DNA from 3 places in the Halomonas sp. AOP22-C1-8 genome. Region 3 is predicted to be linked to each of the others. Evidence: predicted binding sites of a transcription regulator. Region 3 holds the regulator's gene; each other region holds the start of a gene.
The links. Region 3 encodes sigma-54, which starts transcription at its own class of promoters, with help from an activator protein. Its sites were predicted from a motif close to TGGCACNNNNNTTGCTNT; they were not measured.

Region 1 (4,236 bases), on a different contig from region 3:
CTGTTTCGTTAAAACGCGCTTCAAGCCAGGCAAGCCCGGGCAATTCGCGCGGCGGGCCGACCATCAGCCACCAGCGCAGTTTGCCCCGCACAATAGCCGCAGCGCGCAAGCGGCCATTGCCGCTGTCTTCACACCACAAAGAAGCCCCTTCGGGTAGCCACGTAGTGAGTAGCGCCAGCCAATCATGTACCGGCTTTGCATCAGCCAGCTGCCAACGCTGACAGCCCTGCATGGGTACGCGTGCCCAATAATCGCTTCTGCACCACGGGGGCACTTCCTGACTATTATCCCCTAATGGATGGGCAATCAACAGCGTTGCCTCCCAGGCTGCTTCAAGCGGTGCCAGCGCCACAGCGCCGTGCTTGGCTTCTGGCTGGCCTGACACAGGGTCGGTCAAAGCTTTTAGCATGGCACCGCTACGCGCCGATTTACTGAACGCATCGCTCCAGTGCATGGGAATAAACACCTCGCCACGCCGCTGGGCATTCGAGATACGCACGCGCCCCCGGTACTCGCCGCTGGCGGCGGACAATACTGCCAGTTGCTGGTCGCCAATGCCATAGTTCGCAGCATCGCCTGGGTGGAGTTCGATAAACGGCTCGTGGCGATGATTCATCAGCCGGGGCGCGCGTGCCGTGCGCGTCATGGTGTGCCACTGGTCGCGAATACGCCCGGTGTTCAGGCGCAGCGGGTAGGCGTCACTCAGGCGTTGCTCCGGCAAGCGCGGCGTTATGGCGATGAAGTTGGCGCGCCCATCAGGCGTGGCAAACTTGCCATCTTCAAATAACCGCGCCGTTCCGTGAGGCGCTGAAGACGTCACCGGCCACTGAATAGGCGCCAGCGCGTCGTAGCCCTCGCGCCCAAGTCCCACCAAGCCGGAAATATCGAATAGCCGTTTGCTCTCTCCCTCATTCTCAAAGCCGGAAAGGCGCGCGTGCTCATCAAAAATTTCATGGGGATGGCTATAGTCAAACGCCTCCTGAAAGCCTAACCGCTTGGCGGCTTCGCACATAATCCACCAGTCGTGACGCGCCTGGCCTGGCGCAGGTAGCAAACCACGCTGGCGCGAAATACGCCGCTCGGAATTGGTCACCGTGCCGTCTTTTTCAGACCAACCCGTCGCGGGCAGAATGATATCGGCGTAGGCCAGCAGGTCGGTATGGCTGGCGCACTCAGACACAATGACCAGTGGGCACTTTTCAAGCGCACGCCGCACGCGGGCGGCATCCGGCAAGCTGACCGCCGGGTTGGTGGCCATTATCCACAGCGCCTTTATGTCGCCTCTTTCAACCGCGTCAAAAAGCTCAACCGCCTTATAGCCGGGCGCCTGAGGCAGTTCGGGCATTAACGTTTCCGTCGCCCAGAAGCGGGTGACTCGGCTGAGGGCGCCGGGAGTGTGGTAATCCATATGCGCGGCCAGCTGGTTGGCAAGCCCACCCACTTCACGCCCGCCCATGGCATTGGGTTGGCCGGTAATCGAGAAAGGCCCCGCCCCCGGCAAGCCGATTTTGCCGCCCGCCAGATGGCAGTTGATGATCGCGTTGCACTTATCAGTACCGCTTGTGGATTGATTGACGCCCTGGGAGTAGAGCGTCACGACATGGAGTTGGCTGGCAAACCAGTAGTAAAAGGTCTCCAGCCGCTCTGGGTCGATATCACATATGGCCGCCACGCCATTAATGTCGCAGTGGCTCGCGGCCAGCAGCGCTTCGTCGAAACCTTCTGTATGGCGATCCAGATAGAGCTGATCCAGCTTGTTATTCTCAGCCATCCAGGCCAGCAGACCGTTGAACAGCACCGCATCGCTGCCGGGTGCGATGCCGAGGTAAAGGTCGGCAATTTCGCAGCTGTCGGTCACGCGTGGGTCGATGACCACCACCCGCATCAGCGGATTGCGCGTTTTGGCGACCTTCAAGCGCTGATAGAGTACTGGATGGTTCCAGGCCAGATTCGAGCCCACCAGCACCACCAGCTCGGCCTCTTCAATATCTTCATAGTTGCAGGGAACGGCATCCGCGCCCAACGAGCGTTTATACGCCGCCACGGCAGAGGCCATGCAGAGTCGCGAGTTGGTATCCAGGTGCGGCGTGCCTAAAAAGCCTTTAAACAGCTTATTGGCCACATAGTAATCTTCGGTTAGTAGCTGGCCTGAAAGGTAGGCACCGACTGACTCAGCGCCATAGGTCGCCCGAGTCGTTTGCAACCGCTCTGCCAAGGTGGTTAACGCCACATTCCAGTCAACCGCTTGGCCATCGACCCAGGGCGTGGTGAGCCGGTCATGGTGGCCAAGGGTTTCGTGCAGTGCCGAGCCTTTCACACATAGCCGACCAAAATTGGCGGGATGGTCGCGATCGCCTTCAACCGCACTGATTGTGCCGCCTGCCACAGTGGCGGTTACGCCGCAGCCGACACCGCAATAAGGGCACGTTGTGTTTGCTTTACAAGCCGAGCGTGTGGCCTGGGACATACTGATTTCCTCCCGCTTAAAAGCAAAAAGCGCCCAAGCGAGCCTCACAAGAAGCCTGCCTGGACGCCGTTGTCTCAGGGACACCTGCACCGGTGCCAAATGTCGCACTGCTGGGATTGGACATACTTATTAATGGCCTGTCGTCTGATGGCGTTAGCGTTGTTATTTGCCCGTCAAACTCGATGGCTGCATTTTATTGTGCCGATAAACCCGTCTGTGCTTTGTTGCTTGTTGCCAAGGTAATAGCAAGGCCTACGCCAACCAACCCATTAAAACAAAAACACCAGATTAAACAGAAGGTTAATAACCAATAAAATATCTTTCGACTTATCTTGTAGGCAGGTTTTTTGCTAACGCTGACTACTCAAGGTGCATTCTTACCGCTTAGCGCACCAATAGCGTGCGCAGGCTGAGCGTAAGCGGCTGAAAAGGCGCTGCCTTCAATCTACCTCTTTAAACCAAAGCATTGATAATCAATATAAAAATAAATAATAGCCGAGGCTTGGCTGATAAATTGCCTTGTACTGGTTATATAAATTTAAGCTTAGCGGGCAGCCAACGGTGGCTGCTCTGCGCTTAACCCAACAAACGGGTTTGGCCTCAGCTACCGGGCAACGAAGCCCCTGATACGGTTTTCCTGGCAATCCACTTGCCCGGGACGCTGACTCAGGGGCTTTTTTTATTGGCTTTTCTTCAGCGCTGCCGAGTATTTGTGGATAGGCATTTGTAGCCAAGCGCTAAACAGTAAGGAGCAACCCATGATCGCTATCCCTCGGTGCTCGTCTGATGATCACTTAGTCGTTATCGGCAACGGCATGGCGAGCCAGCGACTGCTAGAGGCGGTCGTTAAATTGTCTCATCGACCCCAGCAGATAACGGTGATTGGTGCAGAAGCATCTCCCGCTTATAACCGGATACTGCTATCGCCACTGCTCGCCGATGAAATGCCGCCTAGCGCCCTCACCTTGCGGGATGCGCAGTGGTACGCCAAGCAAGGTATCACCCTCCACCTGAATGAATGCGTGCTGGAGATCAACCGCGAAGAGCAGCGTGTTGTCACTACCTGCCGCACGCTGACCTATGACCGCTTGGTGATTGCCACCGGCTCACGCCCGACAATGCCCGAGGTACCCGGCATTGGCCTTAACGGCGTGTATGGGTTTCGTACCCTGCAAGATGCCGACACGCTTGCAACGCTTGCCCTACAGGGCGGCGAATGTGTGGTGGTCGGCGGCGGTTTGTTGGGCCTGGAGGCCGCCGAAGGGCTTCGCAAGCGGGGTGCCTGCGTCAGCGTTCTACAGCGCAGTGAGCGGTTAATGAATCGTCAGCTGGATAGCATGGCCGCTGGGCTGCTTGAAACGACGCTTACCCTGCGTGGCTTGACCATCTTAACCAATGCGCGCATCCGCCATTTTGAAGACGATGGCGCAGGCAACTTAGCCGCTGTTGTACTCGGGGATGGCCAGCGCCTGCCTGCTCAGAGCGTCATCGTGGCAACCGGTATTACACCTAACGCAGAACTTGGCCATCTGGCAGGCCTGGCAACGCAGCGCGCCATCATGGTTGATGACACGCTCACCACCTCAGACCCGCGTATTCACGCATTGGGTGAGTGCTGCCAGTTCGAGCAGCACACCTACGGCCTGGTCGAGCCAATCTGGCGCCAAGTAGATGTCCTAGCCAACACGCTGTGTGGCGATGGCAGCGCCCGCTATAGTGAGGCGCCAACCGCAACCAAGCTTAAAATCAGCGGCCTGGCCCTCTACGCG
Region 2 (4,236 bases), on a different contig from region 3:
CACGCTGCAAGCGGCCATCCAGCAGAGCCTGCAGCCAATCACGGGCGCGCTCGTCGTCGCTTTGCAATATGGCGGTAATCGCCTCGCCTTTATCGCGGTAGGAATCGACATCCAGCGCCTCAAGAAGCTCAAGCGCGGCGTCATTATCAGAAGTATCGGGGCCTGTCTGTGCCTGTACGTTGAGTGTTATGCCCAACAACACAGCGCACAAAAACCCCCAGGAAAGGAAACGCCTCATGGGGTTGTTCCTTTGGTGGTCAAGGTGGAGAGTTAGCGTGCTCCCTTGCCGCCCGATCAGGCGGGCGGCAAGGGGTGGCCAGTATTATTCGGCGAGCGCCGCTTCGGCTTCTTCAGTAGCGGTGCTGCCACCGCATGAGCCGTTCACAACGTTGAAGTTGCCGCACTCCATGGGCTTGCGCCAATCGGCAATCAGGTCGCGCGAGCCGGGCAAGTAGTCGGACCAGGCATCGCCGGCAACGGTTGAGGGCGTTTGCCAGACGATATCGAACTGGCCATTGTCCTGCACTTCGCCAATCAGTACCGGCTTAGTGATGTGGTGGTTGGGCATCATCGCCGCATAGCCACCCGAGAGATTGGGCACACTCACGCCGATAATGGCATCCTTCACCGCGCCTACATCGGTGGTACCCGCTTTACGCACCGCCTCGGCCCACATGTTGAAACCGATGTAATGGGCTTCCATTGGGTCGTTGGTGACCGCTTCTTCATTACCGGTGTGCTCAATCCAGGCGTCGATAAAGTCGTAGTTGTCATCGGTATCCACGCTCATGAAGTAGTTCCAGGCAGCCAGATGGCCAACGAGCGGCGCAGTGTCGATACCGGAAAGCTCCTGCTCACCTACCGAAAACGCAATCACTGGAATATCAGCGGCATCAATACCCTGGTTGGCAAGCTCGCGGTAGAACGGCACGTTGGCGTCGCCGTTGATGGTCGAGATCACCGCGGTAGACTTGCCCTCTTCACCGAAGCGACGAATCTCGGAGACGATGTTCTGCCAGTCGGAGTGGCCGAAGGGCGTGTAGTTGACCATGATGTCGTCGCCTGCCACGCCGTGCTCATCTTTCAGAAACGCTTCGAGAATGCGGTTGGTGGTGCGCGGATAGACATAGTCGGTACCCACCAGAGCAAAGCGCTCAATGCCGACTTCGTTAATCAAATACTCGACAGCGGGAATCGCCTGTTGGTTGGGCGCGGCACCGGTATAGAAGACGTTTGCAGACGACTCTTCTCCCTCGTACTGCACCGGGTAGAACAACAGACCATTGAGTTCTTCAAACACCGGCAGCACCGCTTTACGTGATACCGATGTCCAGTTGCCGAACACCACGTCTACCTCATACTGGGCCAGCAGCTCGCGGGCGCGTTCGGCAAACAGCGGCCAGTTGGAGGCCGGGTCCACTACCACGGCTTCCAGCTGACGACCCAGCAGACCACCGGCTTCGTTCTGCTGCTGGATCAGCATTTCAACAGTGTCTTTTAACGTCGACTCACTGATAGCCATGGTGCCGGAAAGGGAGTGAAGGATACCCACCTTGATAGGGTCATCATTGGCTGACGCATGAAACGATACCGAAAGGGCCAGTGCAGAAAGACCCAGCAGTGCCTGTTTTTTCAAGTTCATGTTTCGCATCCCCAAGCTGCAAGCGGGCAGCTAGATATTTGTCATTAATCAGGTGTACTCAATTGCCTGAAAGCGCCTGTAACTCGTCCTGCACATTGCACGATGCGTTCCACACTTTAAAAAAACATAAAAAATTCAACCATATAAAAAGTATACAAGTTGTTTTACAGGAGTTTTCCATCTTTGATTCAGGGTCTTAAAGCGCTTCATTGGTGCTAAAGCGGTCTGATTCGCACGATAAAAGTGCATAAAAACTGTTCATTTTTATCCTTTTATCGCCAAGCTTCTGTTTTTAAAACATTTAGCGTTTTCTTGGCCTGTGGTTTGCAAAATGCCTTGTATACAAGACCATGAATAACCAAGGGCCAAACATGATGACCACACGCGGCTGGACACTCGAACAATGGCGGCAGGCATATAACGAGGGCGCAACCCCGGAAGCCTTACTCGGTGAGTTGATCACGCAACTCGCCAAACCTGACAGTACCGACAATGCCTGGATTTCACTTCTCGACCAAGAGGGGCTGGCTCATGCCCTGGCAGCACTTCAAACACGCCTGGACGAGGCGGGCGGCAAGATAGACAAGCTGCCGCTTTACGGCATTCCGTTTGCGGCGAAAGACAACATTGATGCCGCTGGGTTTGCCACCACGGCGGGCTGCCCGGCCTATGCCTATCAACCCACCCGTGACGCTGCTCTGATTGATAAGCTGCTCACCGCGGGCGCAGTACTCATCGGCAAGACCAATCTGGATCAGTTTGCCACCGGCCTGGTGGGTACCCGCTCTCCGTTTGGTGCCGTGGCCAATAGCTTCAATCCTGAAGTGGTGAGCGGCGGCTCAAGTTCTGGGTCGGCGTCCGTGGTGGCACGCGGGCTAGTGCCGTTCTCACTGGGTACCGACACGGCAGGCTCCGGTCGCGTGCCCGCCGGCTTGAATAACCTGGTCGGGCTTAAACCCACCAAAGGCCTGTTCAGCATCGATGGGGTGGTACCGGCGTGCCGTTCGCTGGACTGTGTCTCCATCTTCTCGTTGACTGTCAATGATGCCGGGCAGATCGCCGAGCTGATGGCCGGCTTCGAGCCTGCCGACGCTTTCTCACGCAAGGCGCCAAGCGCCCTTCCCCCGGATGCCCCGGCCATGCGCCGCCCTGGTCCGCTAACCAGGCTTGCCATCCCCCAGTCGCCTCAGTTCTTCGGCGACGTGGCGGCCGAAACCGCTTGGCAAACGGCAGTGGAGAAATGGCAAAAGCTTGAAGGGGTAACGCTCGTAGAACTTGATTTTGCCCCCATGCTTGAACTGGCAGCCCTGCTTTACGAAGGGCCGTGGGTAGCGGAGCGCCACGCCGCCGTGGAAACCTTCATGGCCGAACATGCCCAGAACATGAATGACGTGGTGCGCGGCATTATTAGTAACGCGGGTAAATTCAGCGCCACCGATACGTTCAAGGCGCAATACCGCAAGGAAGAGCTGGTTCGGGTGATCGATAGCCTCTTGGATGATATCGATGGTCTGTTAGTCCCCACCGCCCCTACCGCGCCCACTATCGCATCAGTGAATGCCGACCCGGTAACGCTCAATAGCCAGCTCGGCACCTATACCAATTTCGTTAACCTGGCCGATTTTTGCGCATTGGCGGTACCCGCCGGGTTCCGCGACGATGGACTACCTTTTGGCGTCACCCTGGTGAGCGGCGCCTGGAAGGATCGGGAACTACAGGCACTGGCCAGCCGCTGGCTAAATGCCCACCCGACGCCGCTGGGTGCCACTGACCAGGCACGCCCGCCGGAGACCGTTCATACCACCTTTGCCGTCCCCACCGTTCAAGTCGCTGTGGTAGGTGCTCATCTTTCCGGCATGCCGCTGAATACCCAACTGACCGAGCGCTATGCCTGGCGCGTGGCATCCACGACAACGTCCGCCAATTACCGCCTGTTTGCCCTGCCCAACACGGTACCGCCCAAGCCCGGCCTGCAGCGCGTTCACGAAAATGGTGCCGCCATCATTGTTGAAGTATGGGAAATGGCCGCGTCGGAATTTGGCTCGTTTGTTGATCTGATTCCCCCGCCGCTGGGTATCGGGAGTGTCGAGCTTGCCGACGGCCGCTGGGTCAACGGCTTTATCTGCGAAGGGCATGGAACCACGGATGCTCAGGATGTCACCGAGTTTGGTGGCTGGCGTGCCTACATCAAGGCCCAAACCTCCCACGCATAACGAGGCTATGACCCATGTTCAATAAAGTATTAGTTGCCAACCGCGGTGAAATCGCCGTACGTACCAACCGCACCTTAAAAGCGCTCGGTGTCGGCAGCGTTGCCGTTTATTCCCATGAAGACCGCCACAGCCTGCATGTGGAAAGCGCCAGCGAAGCCGTGGCCCTTACGGGCAACGGCGCCAGTGAAACCTACCTGGACAAGCGCCAGATTCTTGATGCCGCCCGAAAGACCGGCGCGCAGGCCATTATTCCCGGGTACGGCTTTCTGTCTGAAAACGCTGACTTTGCCGAAACCTGTGGGCGTGAAGGTATCGTTTTTATCGGCCCCACGCCTACACAAATGCGCGAGTTCGGACTAAAGCACCGCGCCCGTGAGTTGG
Region 3 (4,236 bases):
TCGCTGTCCGCGCCTTTATTGGTTTACATACCACAAAGCACCCAGGCCGAAGTCACTCAACCCGAAGCGACACTGTTTGATAGTGATAACCGAGAGTGGCTCGCTCACGCCAACGAAGGCGTTCTGAACACGGCCACCCAAGCACTAACACTGTCTGGTGATGCACAGCTCCTGGCGCCTACAGAAGGCTGGCAGCTTGATACTGAGTTATTACATTATGATGGGGTAGCGCGTCATGTCTGGAGCGAGGCGCCCGCCGTGTTTCAGCAGCCACCTCAACGAATGAGCGCATCACGTATGGATGTTTGGCTTGATGATAGCCAGGTCCGACTAACCGATAACGTCCGCGGCCATCACCCCCCCGCAACACAAAATCCTTAGGAGTCGCTATGAACGCTTTTATTCGCACCGCGCTTTTCGCCCTTGCGGTGCCGCTATCGGCAGCGGCCCAGACAAGCCAAGCCCCCATTGAAGTAGAAGCCGACCAGCTAGACCTTGATCAGCGTGCAGGCACTGCCGTTTATTCAGGCGATGTCAATATTCGCCAAGGCAGTATGCAACTACGTGGTGATCGCGTTGAAATTATCCGTAACGACGCGGGTGAGCTTTCTCGCGCTATTGCCACCGGAGAGCGCGCCTACCTACGCAATCAACTCGATGATCAGGACGCACCGATGGAAGGATGGGCACGCCGCGTGGTTTATCACGTAGCAGAGCGGCGTGTAGAGCTTATTGACCAGGCCGAACTGACCCAAGCGGGTGATCAGTTTACCGGTGGCCGCCTGGAATACTTCATTGACCGCGAAGTGGTGCAGGCACGCTCCGATGTAAACGGTAGCGAGCCGCAGCGTATTCGTATGACGCTTCAGCCAGCGCAATAGGAGTCAACCATGTCTATTGCGGAAGCACCACCCATAAAAACCCTTTACGCCAATCACTTGGCAAAAAGCTATAAGCGCCGCCGCGTGGTTAAAGACATTAGCCTGGAGATTGCTCAAGGCAGCGTGGTAGGCCTGCTTGGCCCTAACGGCGCGGGTAAAACCACATCGTTTTATATGATTGTGGGCCTGGTGAAGTCTGATGCGGGTACGGTGCGTATCGACGAGCAAGACTTAACCCGCGTTCCCATGCACGAACGCGCGATGGCCGGCATTGGCTATCTACCCCAGGAAGCGTCTATTTTTCGCAAGCTATCGGTTGCGGATAATATTATGGCGATTCTGGAAACCCGCAAAGATCTGGACAGGGCAGGACGAGAGCAGCGGCTTGAGGCCCTGCTTGACGACTTTCATATTACCCACATCCGTGACAACCTGGGCATGAGCCTTTCCGGCGGCGAGCGGCGGCGCGTCGAAATTGCCCGCTCCTTGGCCACAGAGCCCGCGTTTATCTTGCTGGACGAGCCATTTGCAGGTGTCGATCCCATCTCGGTTGGTGAAATCAAGAGCATTATTCGCGCCTTAAAACAGCGCCACATTGGCGTGCTAATTACTGATCATAACGTCCGAGAAACACTGGATATTTGCGATATCGCCTATATTGTCGGTGACGGCCACATTATTGCTGGCGGCAGCCCTCAGACTATCCTTGATAACCAAAAAGTGAGGGAAGTTTACCTGGGTGCTGATTTTCGCTTATGAATTTAATTTCACCGCTAAACAGTGATCTGCAGTAAAAATTTTATCAGTGGCATGCTTATTGCACTTGCACAACAACATGACTCGCACTAGGGTGAAGCTTTCCGATTAACGAGTGGTTCTCAGATGGTCATGAAAGCTTCTCTCCAATTGCGTATCGGTACGCAGCTGACCATGACACCTCAGCTGCAGCAAGCGATTGCACTGCTACAGCTATCGACATTGGATCTACGTCAGGAAATTCAGCAGGCACTGGATGCCAACCCAATGCTGGAGCAGGAAGACGAGTTCGGCGAGCAGGCGACCGTCGAAACACCTGACGAGGAGTGGTCAGAAAGCATTCCCGAGGAACTCTCTGTCGATAGCGACTGGTCTGACACTTACCAGGACATGGGTAGCTCTGGCAGCAGCGAAGGCCCCGATTTTGAACGCCAGGCCGCGGGACAAAGCCTGCATGGACATCTCCTTTGGCAGCTGGCGATGACCGACTTTACGGCTCGTGAGCAGCTAATCGCCGAAAGTCTGATTGATGCACTGGACGCCAATGGCTACCTGACGCAGCCGCTCAACGATATCCGCGATGGGTTACGTGCTCAGAGCATCGAAGGTCTCAGCCAGCGAGAGTTAGAGACCACTCTGATGCGCTTACAGCAGTTCGAGCCAACGGGCGTCTTCGCCCGTGACTTGCGCGAATGTTTGATGCTTCAGTTAGCAACGCTCCCCGACGACACGCCCCTACTGGTTCCCGCGCGCCGATTGGTTCGCCAGTTTCTTGAAGCGCTGGGCAAAAATGACATTCGCCTATTAAAGCGCCGCCTAAGCCTGGACGATGAGCAGCTAGACGATGTGATCGGTCTGATCCGAAGCCTGGACCCACGCCCAGGCAGCGCTTATGGCGTCACCGACGATAGCTATATCACGCCCGACCTGGTCGTACGTCATGATCATGAAGGCTGGCACCTGGAGCTTAACCCTGAAGCCCTGCCCCGGCTGCGTATCCAGCCCGACTACGCCAGCTTAATCAAGCGTGCAGACAAGAGTCAGGATAACCAGTTTTTAAAAGAGCACTTGCAAGAAGCGCGCTGGCTAATCAAAAGCCTGTCCAGCCGCAACGACACGCTTCTACGCGTAGGGCGCGAGATTATCACTCGCCAAATCGGTTTTTTAGAGCACGGTGAAGAAGCGATGAAGCCGTTGATTCTTGCCGATATTGCCGAGGCGGTTGAGATGCACGAATCAACCATTTCTCGGGTCACCACACAAAAATATATCCATACCCCACGGGGCGTATTCGAACTCAAGTACTTTTTCTCAAGCCAAATTAGCGGGCAGGATGGCGCAGACAGCCACTCAAGCACCGCGATTCGCGCCCGGCTTAAAAAGTTGATTCAAGATGAGCCTCCCGGCAAACCTCTTTCGGACAGTCGTTTGGTGACATTACTGGGAGATGGCGGCATCACAGTGGCACGCCGTACGGTGGCGAAATATCGTGAGTCGCTGGGCATTCCCTCATCAAGTGAACGTCGTCGTTTGCGTTAGTCGTTACAAGAGAAATGGCAAAACTCGCGACAGGGGCTTTGCAACACCGTAAAAAGGGTTACAATCGAAATTCAGTCCGATGGATAAGGAGCACGTCAATGCAAGTAAATATCACGGGTCATCATGTAGAACTGACTGACGCCTTGCGTGACTACGTTAATGAAAAACTTGAACGCATCGAACGTCATTACGACCACATCACCACGGTACAAGTCACCTTATCTATTGAGAAGGAGCGCCAACATGCCGCGTGCACCCTTCATGCGGCAGGCGCCGACTTACATGCCGACGCCGAAGATGTCGATATGTATGCCGCTATTGACGCCTTAGCAGACAAAATTGATCGTCAACTCGTTAAGCACAAGGAAAAAGCACAAGCTCGCGCCCAAGGCGCTGGCGTGCGTTAATTCAATGACGTTGGAAACCATCCTCCCCCCGGAGCGCGTACTTTACGACGTGCCCGGGGGCAGCAAAAAGCGGGTGCTGGAGTTTTTCAGCACCTTTATCGCTCAAAATACACCCAGTCTGGATAGCCAGGAAGTTTTCAGCCGACTGATCGGCCGGGAACGTCTTGGCAGCACGGGGATCGGTAACGGCGTCGCCATCCCCCATGCGCGCAGCCCACATTGCGTTACGCCTATTGCGGGTTTTTTAAAATTATCAGAACCTATTGATTTTGATGCTATTGATGGCGACCCGGTCGACCTCGTCTTTGTGCTGCTGGTTCCCGAAGAGGCTGACGACACGCATTTGTCGCTTTTGGGACAAGTGGCCACCATTATGAATGATGCGAGCACACGCCAGGCATTACGCAAAACCAGCAGCCAGCACGATTTGCTTGACCTGCTAATGGGCAAGATTCGCGAACAGGCCGCTCCATAATCGCCCATAACGACTAACACATTTTCATGCGTTATCCCTTTTATACGTTCAATCAGAGAGAGCCACTATGCAACTGGTGATTATTAGCGGCCGCTCTGGCTCTGGCAAATCAATCGCATTACAAGCGCTGGAAGATATTGGCTATTACGCCATTGATAATCTCCCCGCCATGTTGCTT

Region 1: the regulator sigma-54 is predicted to act here: its motif matches at 2,710-2,727, upstream of ACT3TY_RS09435 (nitrate reductase).
Region 2: the regulator sigma-54 is predicted to act here: its motif matches at 1,737-1,754, upstream of urtA (urea ABC transporter substrate-binding protein).

What each region holds. Positions count from the first base shown of each region.
Region 1 covers NZ_JBQSYD010000014.1:29,476-33,711, reverse strand. The annotation lists gene ACT3TY_RS09435 (nitrate reductase) at 1-2,467, opposite strand, end outside; gene ACT3TY_RS09430 (NAD(P)/FAD-dependent oxidoreductase) at 3,226-4,236, shown strand, end outside.
Region 2 covers NZ_JBQSYD010000006.1:95,107-99,342, reverse strand. The annotation lists gene urtB (urea ABC transporter permease subunit UrtB) at 1-238, opposite strand, end outside; gene urtA (urea ABC transporter substrate-binding protein) at 323-1,642, opposite strand; gene atzF (allophanate hydrolase) at 2,014-3,855, shown strand; gene uca (urea carboxylase) at 3,870-4,236, shown strand, end outside.
Region 3 covers NZ_JBQSYD010000003.1:48,813-53,048, reverse strand. The annotation lists gene lptC (LPS export ABC transporter periplasmic protein LptC) at 1-381, shown strand, start outside; gene lptA (lipopolysaccharide transport periplasmic protein LptA) at 390-881, shown strand; gene lptB (LPS export ABC transporter ATP-binding protein) at 891-1,640, shown strand; gene ACT3TY_RS02460 (RNA polymerase factor sigma-54) at 1,764-3,176, shown strand; gene hpf (ribosome hibernation-promoting factor, HPF/YfiA family) at 3,275-3,583, shown strand; gene ACT3TY_RS02450 (PTS sugar transporter subunit IIA) at 3,588-4,058, shown strand; gene rapZ (RNase adapter RapZ) at 4,126-4,236, shown strand, end outside.